DNA from 2 places in the Actinoplanes sp. NPDC026670 genome. Region 2 is predicted to be linked to the other one. Evidence: riboswitches for the same ligand, from Rfam matches in the RefSeq annotation. Region 2 holds a riboswitch; the other holds the start of a gene.
What was found. A riboswitch is a leader RNA that binds a small molecule or an ion and turns the genes downstream of it on or off. The one in region 2 is predicted to bind cyclic di-AMP.
Positions count from the first base shown of each region.

Region 1 (3,945 bases), on a different contig from region 2:
GTCGGCGCCACTGTCGAACGGCGCGATCGGCACGCTCTGGTCGGAGCGGGTCGAGGTGACCGACCCGGCGACGAAGGTGCTGGCCGCCTACACCGGTGGCGGGGCGGCCGTCACCCGCCGCGAGGTGGGTGCGGGCTCTGCGGCGTACATCTCGACTCGTTTGCGGCCGCAAGGCCTGCTCTTGATCCTCGACGACCTGCTGATCCCGGCCGGGGTGACCAGCGAGCTGCCGCCGGACCTGCGTGGCAGGGTGGAGCTCGCGGTCCGCGGCCCGGCCCGTTTCCTGATCAACCGAACCACCGACCCGGTCGACCTGTCCGCTGTGGCCGGCGCGCCGGAGACGCTGCCGGCCCGCGGTGTGGTGGTGCTGATCAGCCCCGATACTCGCGGATGACGTCGTCGCCGGCGCGGCCGGTCTCCACGAAACCGGTCTTGGCGGCGACCGCGGCCGACGCGTGGTTGTCCGGGTGGTGCCGGATGATCAGGCGCTCGATGCCCGGCAGCGACAGGGCCACCCGGGTCAGGACGGTCACTGTGGCGGTCATCCGGCCCCGGCCCGCCCACGGGGTCCGCAGCCAGTAGCCGATCTCCAGGATGCCCGGGCCGGGTTCGGTCATCAGGCCGACCGCGCCGATCAGGTCACCGACGGCGGTGAACAGCGCATAGTTGAACTCGGTGCCGGCCGTCCAGTTCGCCACCGACCGCTCGGTGAAGGCGCGGGCCTCGGCCAGGCCGTAACCGGGGGTGGCGAACGGCAGGAACGGCGCGAGTTCGGGCTGCGACTCCTGGACGGCGGCGGCCAGTTCGGCCGACCATTCCGGTTCCCATCGTTTGAGGACCAGATCACCGGCATTGATCATCTCGGGTGGTTCCATGATCGGTATTCTGCCGGACACCTATATCTCAGGTTAGGTGCCCGAATCCGGCTGCGGCCAGATCCGCCGGGACGCCCCGGTCGGAAGACTCATCGGCATGACGATTCCTCCGCCGTCCGGTATCCCGTACCACCGTCTCGCTCGTACCGCCGCTCATCGTTGGTGGCGGTTTCCGCTGGGGACGCTCTTCATCGTCGCCGTCGTCTTCGCGGCGATGATCGCCTTCGTGATCTTCACCGAGATCTTCGGCCGCCCGGGCGGGCCGGACGGCATGGCGACGCTCGGCGCGCTGCCGGACCTCGCGCTCGGCTTCCTGTCGATCGCGGTGGCCCTGCCGGTGACCATGGTGGCGGCCTTGTGGATCCAGCGGCGGGCGCCCGGGACGCTGTCGTCGGTGGCCGGGCGGATCCGGTGGCGATGGCTCGCGGTCTGTCTCGGCGTCGCCACCGTGACCATCATCCTGTTCCTGGGCGGGATCACCGGGCTGTCCGTGCTCACCGGGGAGGACGCCGGGCTCGACGATCCGCTGGCCGGCTGGGGGCCGTTCCTGGTGTCGGCGGCGGTGCTGCTGGCCGTGGTGCCGTTCCAGGCGGCCGCCGAGGAGTACCTGTGCCGGGGCTGGCTGTTGCAGGGCCTGGGCGCCTGGCTGCGTGGCCCGTGGCTGCCGATCCTGGTGCAGGCGGCGGTGTTCGCGGCGCTGCACGGCTGGGGGACGCCGTGGGGTTTCGCCGACCTGATGCTCTTCGGCGCGGTGGCCGGGTGGGTGACGGTGCGGACCGGCGGGCTGGAGGCGGCGGTCGCCCTGCACGTGATGAACAACCTGCTCAGCACGTTGGTGGCGGCGGCGTTCGGGCAGCTGGCCATCGACGAGACGGCGGCTGACATGCCGTGGCAGGGGTTCGCGGTCGACGTTCCCATTCTGATCGGGTTCGCCGCGGTGATCATCTGGCTGGCGGGCCGGCGGCGGCTTCCCGCGGCGACGCCGATTGTCGTCTATCCGACCGTGGCCTACGGCCCGTGGCGGCCGGCGCACGCCGAGGACGGCGCCGCGGCGGGCATCCGATGACGGCGCGCCGAGGGCCGTCCGGCGTCCGGCGAAGGCCGTCCGGTTTCCGCTCCGAGGGGCCGTCCGGCTGCCCGGCCGAGGGTGCCCGTCGCCCACTGAGGCGGCAAAAGTCGCCATGAAAAGTCTCATAAACGCTGTTTCGGAAATTTCCGGGCGCTAACAAGATCAAACCGGGCAAATACTGAGAAGAACGTCACTATCGAGGGCCGTGAGCTTGGCTTGCGGCCCTTCGTCATGGTTACCGTCGGGCCGTCCCGCGACGCGGGCACTGTGGACGGACCGCCGAGTCCTGCCCCCGTCCACAGACTCGATGGGAGGGCAGGAGCGGGGGACCCACTTTTTGCGGCGCGCGGGATGCGCGCCTTGGGGTGAAGCCGTGTGCACGCGGCCGGGACGATCTTCCCGAACCCGACAGCTCACCTCGCAGGCGTGGAGGATCATCCATGTCTGGTAGTAGACGAATCCGCCTTGCCCTGGTTCTGGCGACCGCCGGAATCACCGGAGCCGGCGTCCTGCTCGGCCCGGCCACCCCGGCTCAGGCCGCGCGTCAGGTCAACTGGGACGTCGTCGCCAAGTGCGAGTCCGGCGGCAGGTGGCACATCAACACCGGAAACGGGTACTACGGCGGCCTTCAGTTCAGCCGCAGCACGTGGAAGTCGAACGGCGGCGGGAAGTACGCCCCGACCGCGGACAAGGCCACCAAGGCCCAGCAGATCGCCATCGCCAACAAGCTGCACGCCAAGCGCGGGCTGAGCCCGTGGCCGGTCTGCGGCAAGAAGGCCGGTGTCTACAAGACGACGAAGTCGACGACACCGAAGAAGAAAGCGAAGGCCACCGGCAAGACCTATGTGATCAAGTCCGGCGACACCCTGGCCTCGATCGCGAGGAGATACAAGGTCAAGGGCGGCTGGCGTACGCTCTACGCGTTGAACAAGAACACGCTCCGCAGCCCGGCCCTGATCTTCCCGGGCCAGCGCATCCGCCTCTGACCGAAGTCCTGCCGCCCGGCGTGCCAGGTGCGCTCGGACTCGGACCGGTCACCGGCTGCGTGCCGATCACGCTCGGCCTGATGAACCAGAACTGGCGCGTCGAGACCGCGTCCGGGGTGTATGCCGTCAAGCGACTGCACGACGCCACCCCGGACGCGGTCCGCCGCCAGCACGAGCTCTTTCCCGCCCTGGCCGTACACGGTCTGCCGGTGCCCACGCCGTCCCGGCTGGCCGAGGTGGACGGTCACTGGTATGCCGCAGGCCCGTGGCTGCCCGGCGAACACTGCGGCGACCTGTCCGTACCGGCCGCCCGGAACCTCGGCGACCTGATCGGCCACCTGCACCACCGGCTGAGCGAGGCCCTGCCCGCCGTTCCGCCGGAGCTCCACGACGAGCCACCACTCGTCCCGTTCGCCTTCGCCGAGTTGACCCGCCTCGGCAGCGCCGCCGCGGCCGGGTCGACCGACTTCGACGCCTTCGCCGTCGCTGAGATCAGCCGCCGGCTGCGCCTGCTGGCCGACCTGGCCCACCTGCCGCCCCGCCCCGGCCCGGTGCGCCCGGCCGGCTGGACCCACGGCGACCTCAACCATCTCAACCTGCTGTTCACCGGCGACCGCTGCACCGGAGTACTCGACTGGGATCGTCTGGGCGTCCGTCCGTACGGCCTGGAGGTCCTGCGTACTGCCGTGATCCTGTTCGCGGTGGGGCGCGGTGACGATTCCACCGGGGTCGACCTCGACCGGCTGGCCGCGTTCGTCGCCGGGTATCGCGGCCGGATCGACATCAGCGCCGCCGAACTCCGCGACGCGGCTCACCGGCGCTGGTGGGACTACGCCACCGACACCTATTTCCTGCGCCGCCACTACGACCGGCGCGACACGTCCTGTGACCACCTGTTCCGCAGGTCGTCCGCGGTGCTCCGCTGGTGGACGGCACACCGCGCCGACCTGGACGCGGCCCTGACCAGCCGTCGCTGAGCCCGGTAATCCCACCCGCATTCCAGCGGTGAGCGACG
Region 1 covers NZ_JBEZXU010000024.1:31,714-35,658, reverse strand. The annotation lists gene AB0E94_RS23605 (beta-galactosidase) at 1-394, shown strand, start outside; gene AB0E94_RS23600 (GNAT family N-acetyltransferase) at 372-875, opposite strand; gene AB0E94_RS23595 (type II CAAX endopeptidase family protein) at 973-1,941, shown strand; cyclic di-AMP (ydaO/yuaA leader) riboswitch at 2,212-2,386, shown strand; gene AB0E94_RS23590 (transglycosylase family protein) at 2,385-2,930, shown strand; gene AB0E94_RS23585 (phosphotransferase) at 3,011-3,907, shown strand.
Region 1: linked by a shared signal. The riboswitch ahead of AB0E94_RS23590 (transglycosylase family protein) and the one ahead of AB0E94_RS05015 (hypothetical protein) in region 2 are both predicted to bind cyclic di-AMP.

Region 2 (3,945 bases):
CCCGGGCCAGCCTGCCGCTGTCGGCCGCCCTGGTCGAGATCCGCAACTTCATCGTGGCGCTGTTCGTCCTGATGGGGATCGTGCTGATCACCGGTGAGCCGATCACCTTCGAGTGGCTGCTCCTGCTGCCGCTGCTGCTCCTGCACTCGATCTTCAACCTGGGCCTGGGCCTGTTCATCGCCCGCTACGGCTCGAAGGTCCGCGACGTCAAGCAGCTGATCCCGTTCGTCATGCGGTTCTGGCTGTACGGCTCGGCGGTGCTCTACCCGGTCTCCAAGTTCAAGGACGTGCTGAGCGGCTGGAAGCTCGAGGTCGTCGAGGCCAACCCGCTGCTGGTCTTCATCGAGCTGGCGCGGCACGCGCTGCTCAAGGAGGCGACGCTGGCCAACCCGCCGACCGTGCTGTGGATTCAGGCGACCGTCTGGAGCCTGGTCGTCGGCGTCCTCGGCTACCTGTACTTCTGGCGCGGAGAGAAGGGCTACGGCCGTGGCTGAGACTGAGCGCATCCCCACCGTCATCGCCGACGAGGCCCACATCGTCTACAAGATCCACCAGGCCGGCTCGGTCAGCGCCAGCCCGCTCGCCAGCTTCAAGCGCCTCACCACCCGCAGCAAGAACGTGAACATCCGTGAGGTGCACGCGGTCAAGGGTGTGAGCTTCGTCGCGTACAAGGGTGAGGCGATCGGCCTGATCGGCACCAACGGCTCGGGCAAGTCGACCCTGCTGCGCGCGGTGGCCGGGCTCCTGCCGGTGTCCAGCGGCGCGATCTTCGCGGCTGGCCAGCCGTCCCTGCTGGGCGTCAACGCGGCCCTGATGAACGAGCTGCCCGGCGACCGCAACGTCGAACTGGGCTGCCTCGCGATGGGCATGTCGCCGGCCGAGGTACAGGCGAAACGGGACGAGATCATCGAGTTCTCCGGCATCAACGACAAGGGCGACTTCTCGTCACTGCCGATGCGGACCTACTCCTCGGGCATGTCGGCCCGGCTCCGGTTCTCCATCGCCGCGGCGAAGAAGCACGACGTGCTCCTGATCGACGAGGCGCTGGCCACCGGTGACGCGAAATTCCGCAAGCGCAGCGAGGAGCGGGTCCGCGAGCTGCGCCGTGAGGCGGGCACGGTGTTCCTGGTCAGCCACAGCGAGCAGTCGATCCGGGACACCTGCGAGCGCTGCATCTGGCTGGAGGCCGGCGAGATCCGGGCCGACGGCGCGACCTCCGAGGTGATGAAGGAGTACGAGGCCTTCACCCGCAGGTGAGGCCCCGCACTCCTCCGGCGCCGGGCTAGTTGACCGACAGGTGCACGTGGTTGGTGTGGTCGCTGGACGGGTCTCCGCCCGCCCCGCTGTACGACTTCCAGCCACTGCTCGGTAGCCAGATCCGGCGGTACCAGATCACGTAGAGCACGTTCAGGTTGTCGGCGTTGTTGATGAAGTAGTTCGCCAGGTTGTCGCCGTACGTCTTGTCGGCTCCGGTGGCGTCGCCGCCGAACGTGCCCTTCTCGGCCGAGAAGTCGCAGGCCCGGCCCTTGGGGTGCTCGCCGCTGTTCTGCTCCCGCCAGCACTTGGTGAACCTGGTGAAGCCGTCGGCGCGGGCCTCCTTGTAGGCGTGCAGGAGGGTCGCGGTCACGCAGCCGCCGGTCCCGGTCGGGTCGGTCTGGTTGCAGCTGGTGCCGCTCGGACCGGGCGACGCGTCCTCGCTGTCACCGCCGTCGGACGACGAGCTGGCGTCGGCGCCCTGGTTCGCCGCTTTCAGGGCCGCCTCGGCCTGCTCCTTCTGTTTCGCCATCACGGTGACCTGCTTCTGCTGGTCCTTGATGGCGATGTCGATGGAGTCCTTGGCCTTCTGCTGGGTGTCGCGGGTGGTCTTGAGATCCTCGATCGCCCGGTTCTGGTCGGCGGCCACCAGGGCCAGCGTCTCGGCCCGGCCCAGGAAGCCCTCGGCCGAGTCGGAGCTGAGCAGCGCGGCCATCGGCCCGCCCCGGCCCGCGGTGTACGCCTGGGTGGCGAGCAGGTCGAGCCGGTCCTGCTGGGGTCCCAGCTCGCCGTCCAGCTTCTTCAGCTCGGCGGTCAGCTTGGCCTGCTGTTCCTTGGAGGTCTTCAGCTTGGCCTTCGCCTCCACGAAACCCTTGGAGGCCTTCTCGAGTTTCTCGATCAGTGACGCGGAGCCGCCCTCACCGTCGTCACCGGAGTCGCCGGGGGCGGCGAGCAGCCGGGGGGCCGCGGTGGCCGGCGTCGGGGCGACGGCCAGTCCGCACGCGGCGACGAGCAGCGCCAGCAACGCCGCTAATCGCCGCGCAGTGTTCTGCTGCACAGGAATTTCCTTCCGTCGGCCGCCGGCCGGGTTAGCTGACGGGTTCGGGACGAAGGAAATCCCTACCGCTGGTGAGCGGATTCACCCCAGGGAATATTGGTTCCCCGGCTCGCCGATAACGGCGATTAGGCGGCGGCTCCCGTACGGGAACCGCACCGACCATACCCACTCGATCGACAGATCGACAGTTCTCGTACGCCCCGCAATGGCCTCGACACGAGCGGTGACAACAATTACGGATAGTCGTTGCGACGTAACACTTTTGGCCGTTCCCAGGGTCTGATCCACGGCGATATCTCGGGTAAACTGGCCGCCGGTCCTGCCAGGACGGCACCGCCCCCGAGTTGCCGGCAGGCCGCCGCCCAATCGTCGAAAGGCGAGCCGGGGAACCAGGTCACTGGGGTGTATCCGCAGTTTGCGGTAGGGATTGCTTCCGTCCCGAACCCGTCAGCTAACTCGGTCGGCGGTGACACGGAAGGAACTGTTGATGACCGCAAGTCCCCGCCGGTGGCTGATACACGCCCTGGCGCCGCTGGTGGCTGTCGTGATGCTCGCGGCACCCGCGGCTCCGGCTTCGGCCGAGCCCGGCGGCTCGTCGTCCACTGCTCAAGAGCAGGAGCAGAACGGTGGCGACGGAGACGCAATCCTCTCCGATGTGATCGAGAACACGAACCGGCGCTACGTGTCCGCCAAGGCGGCCGTGCAGAAGTCGGTGAAGGCCCAGGCTCAACTGGCCAGCCAGATCAAGCAGGCCGAGGCCCGGCGCGACGTGCTGATCCCCGAGGTCGACAAGATCGCCAAAGAGCAGTACATGACGGGCAACCTGAGCTCGATCGGTTACCTGCTCAACGCCAACTCCTCGGGCGACTTCCTGGAGAAGGCGGTCTCCCTGGAGGAGATCAACCGGCTCCACGACGCCAAGCTGCGTGAGCTCAACGAGGCACTCCGGACCATCACCGAGAGCAAGGTCCGGCTCGACGCCGAGGTGAAGCAGCAGCAGCAGGACGCCGCCGCGATGAAGAAGCAGAAGGACGCCGCGGTCGACGCGCTCGCCCTGGTCGGCGGCAAGGGTGTCACCAAGGGCCTCGTGGTCGCCGACTCCCCGGAGGCCGCTCCGGCGCCCCGCAACTCCAGCGGTGGCTTCTCGGCCGAGGGTTGCACCGAGAAGGACCCGACCACGAACGGCTGCGTCACCAAGCGCACGCTGCACATGTACAAGGAAGTCAAGAAGGCCGGCTTCAGCAACTTCGTCGGCTGCCATCGCGACGGTGGGCCGTTCGAGCATCCCAAGGGCCGCGCCTGCGACTGGTCGCTGCAGAAGTCCGGGTTCTCGACGTTCGACACCGACAAGGAATTCCGGTACGGCAACAACCTGATGGCGTTCCTGGTGCGTAATGCCGACGCGCTCGGGATCTACTACGTGATCTGGAACAAGCAGATCTGGTTCCCTGCCAACGGGTGGAGCAACTACCACGGGGTCAGTGACCACACCGACCACGTGCACGTGTCGATGCTCTAGAACCTTCACGTCACGAGAACGGCCCCCGTCCGGTGGACGGGGGCCGTTTCGCATCTCGAACGGTCAGTGCAGCGCGCGCCGCACCGGGGCCCGGCCGTGCGGCTGGGCCGGCGCC
Region 2 covers NZ_JBEZXU010000003.1:309,476-313,420, reverse strand. The annotation lists gene AB0E94_RS05025 (ABC transporter permease) at 1-494, shown strand, start outside; gene AB0E94_RS05020 (ABC transporter ATP-binding protein) at 487-1,257, shown strand; gene AB0E94_RS05015 (hypothetical protein) at 1,283-2,311, opposite strand; cyclic di-AMP (ydaO/yuaA leader) riboswitch at 2,316-2,453, opposite strand; cyclic di-AMP (ydaO/yuaA leader) riboswitch at 2,661-2,794, shown strand; gene AB0E94_RS05010 (hypothetical protein) at 2,799-3,830, shown strand; gene AB0E94_RS05005 (glycoside hydrolase family 65 protein) at 3,894-3,945, opposite strand, start outside.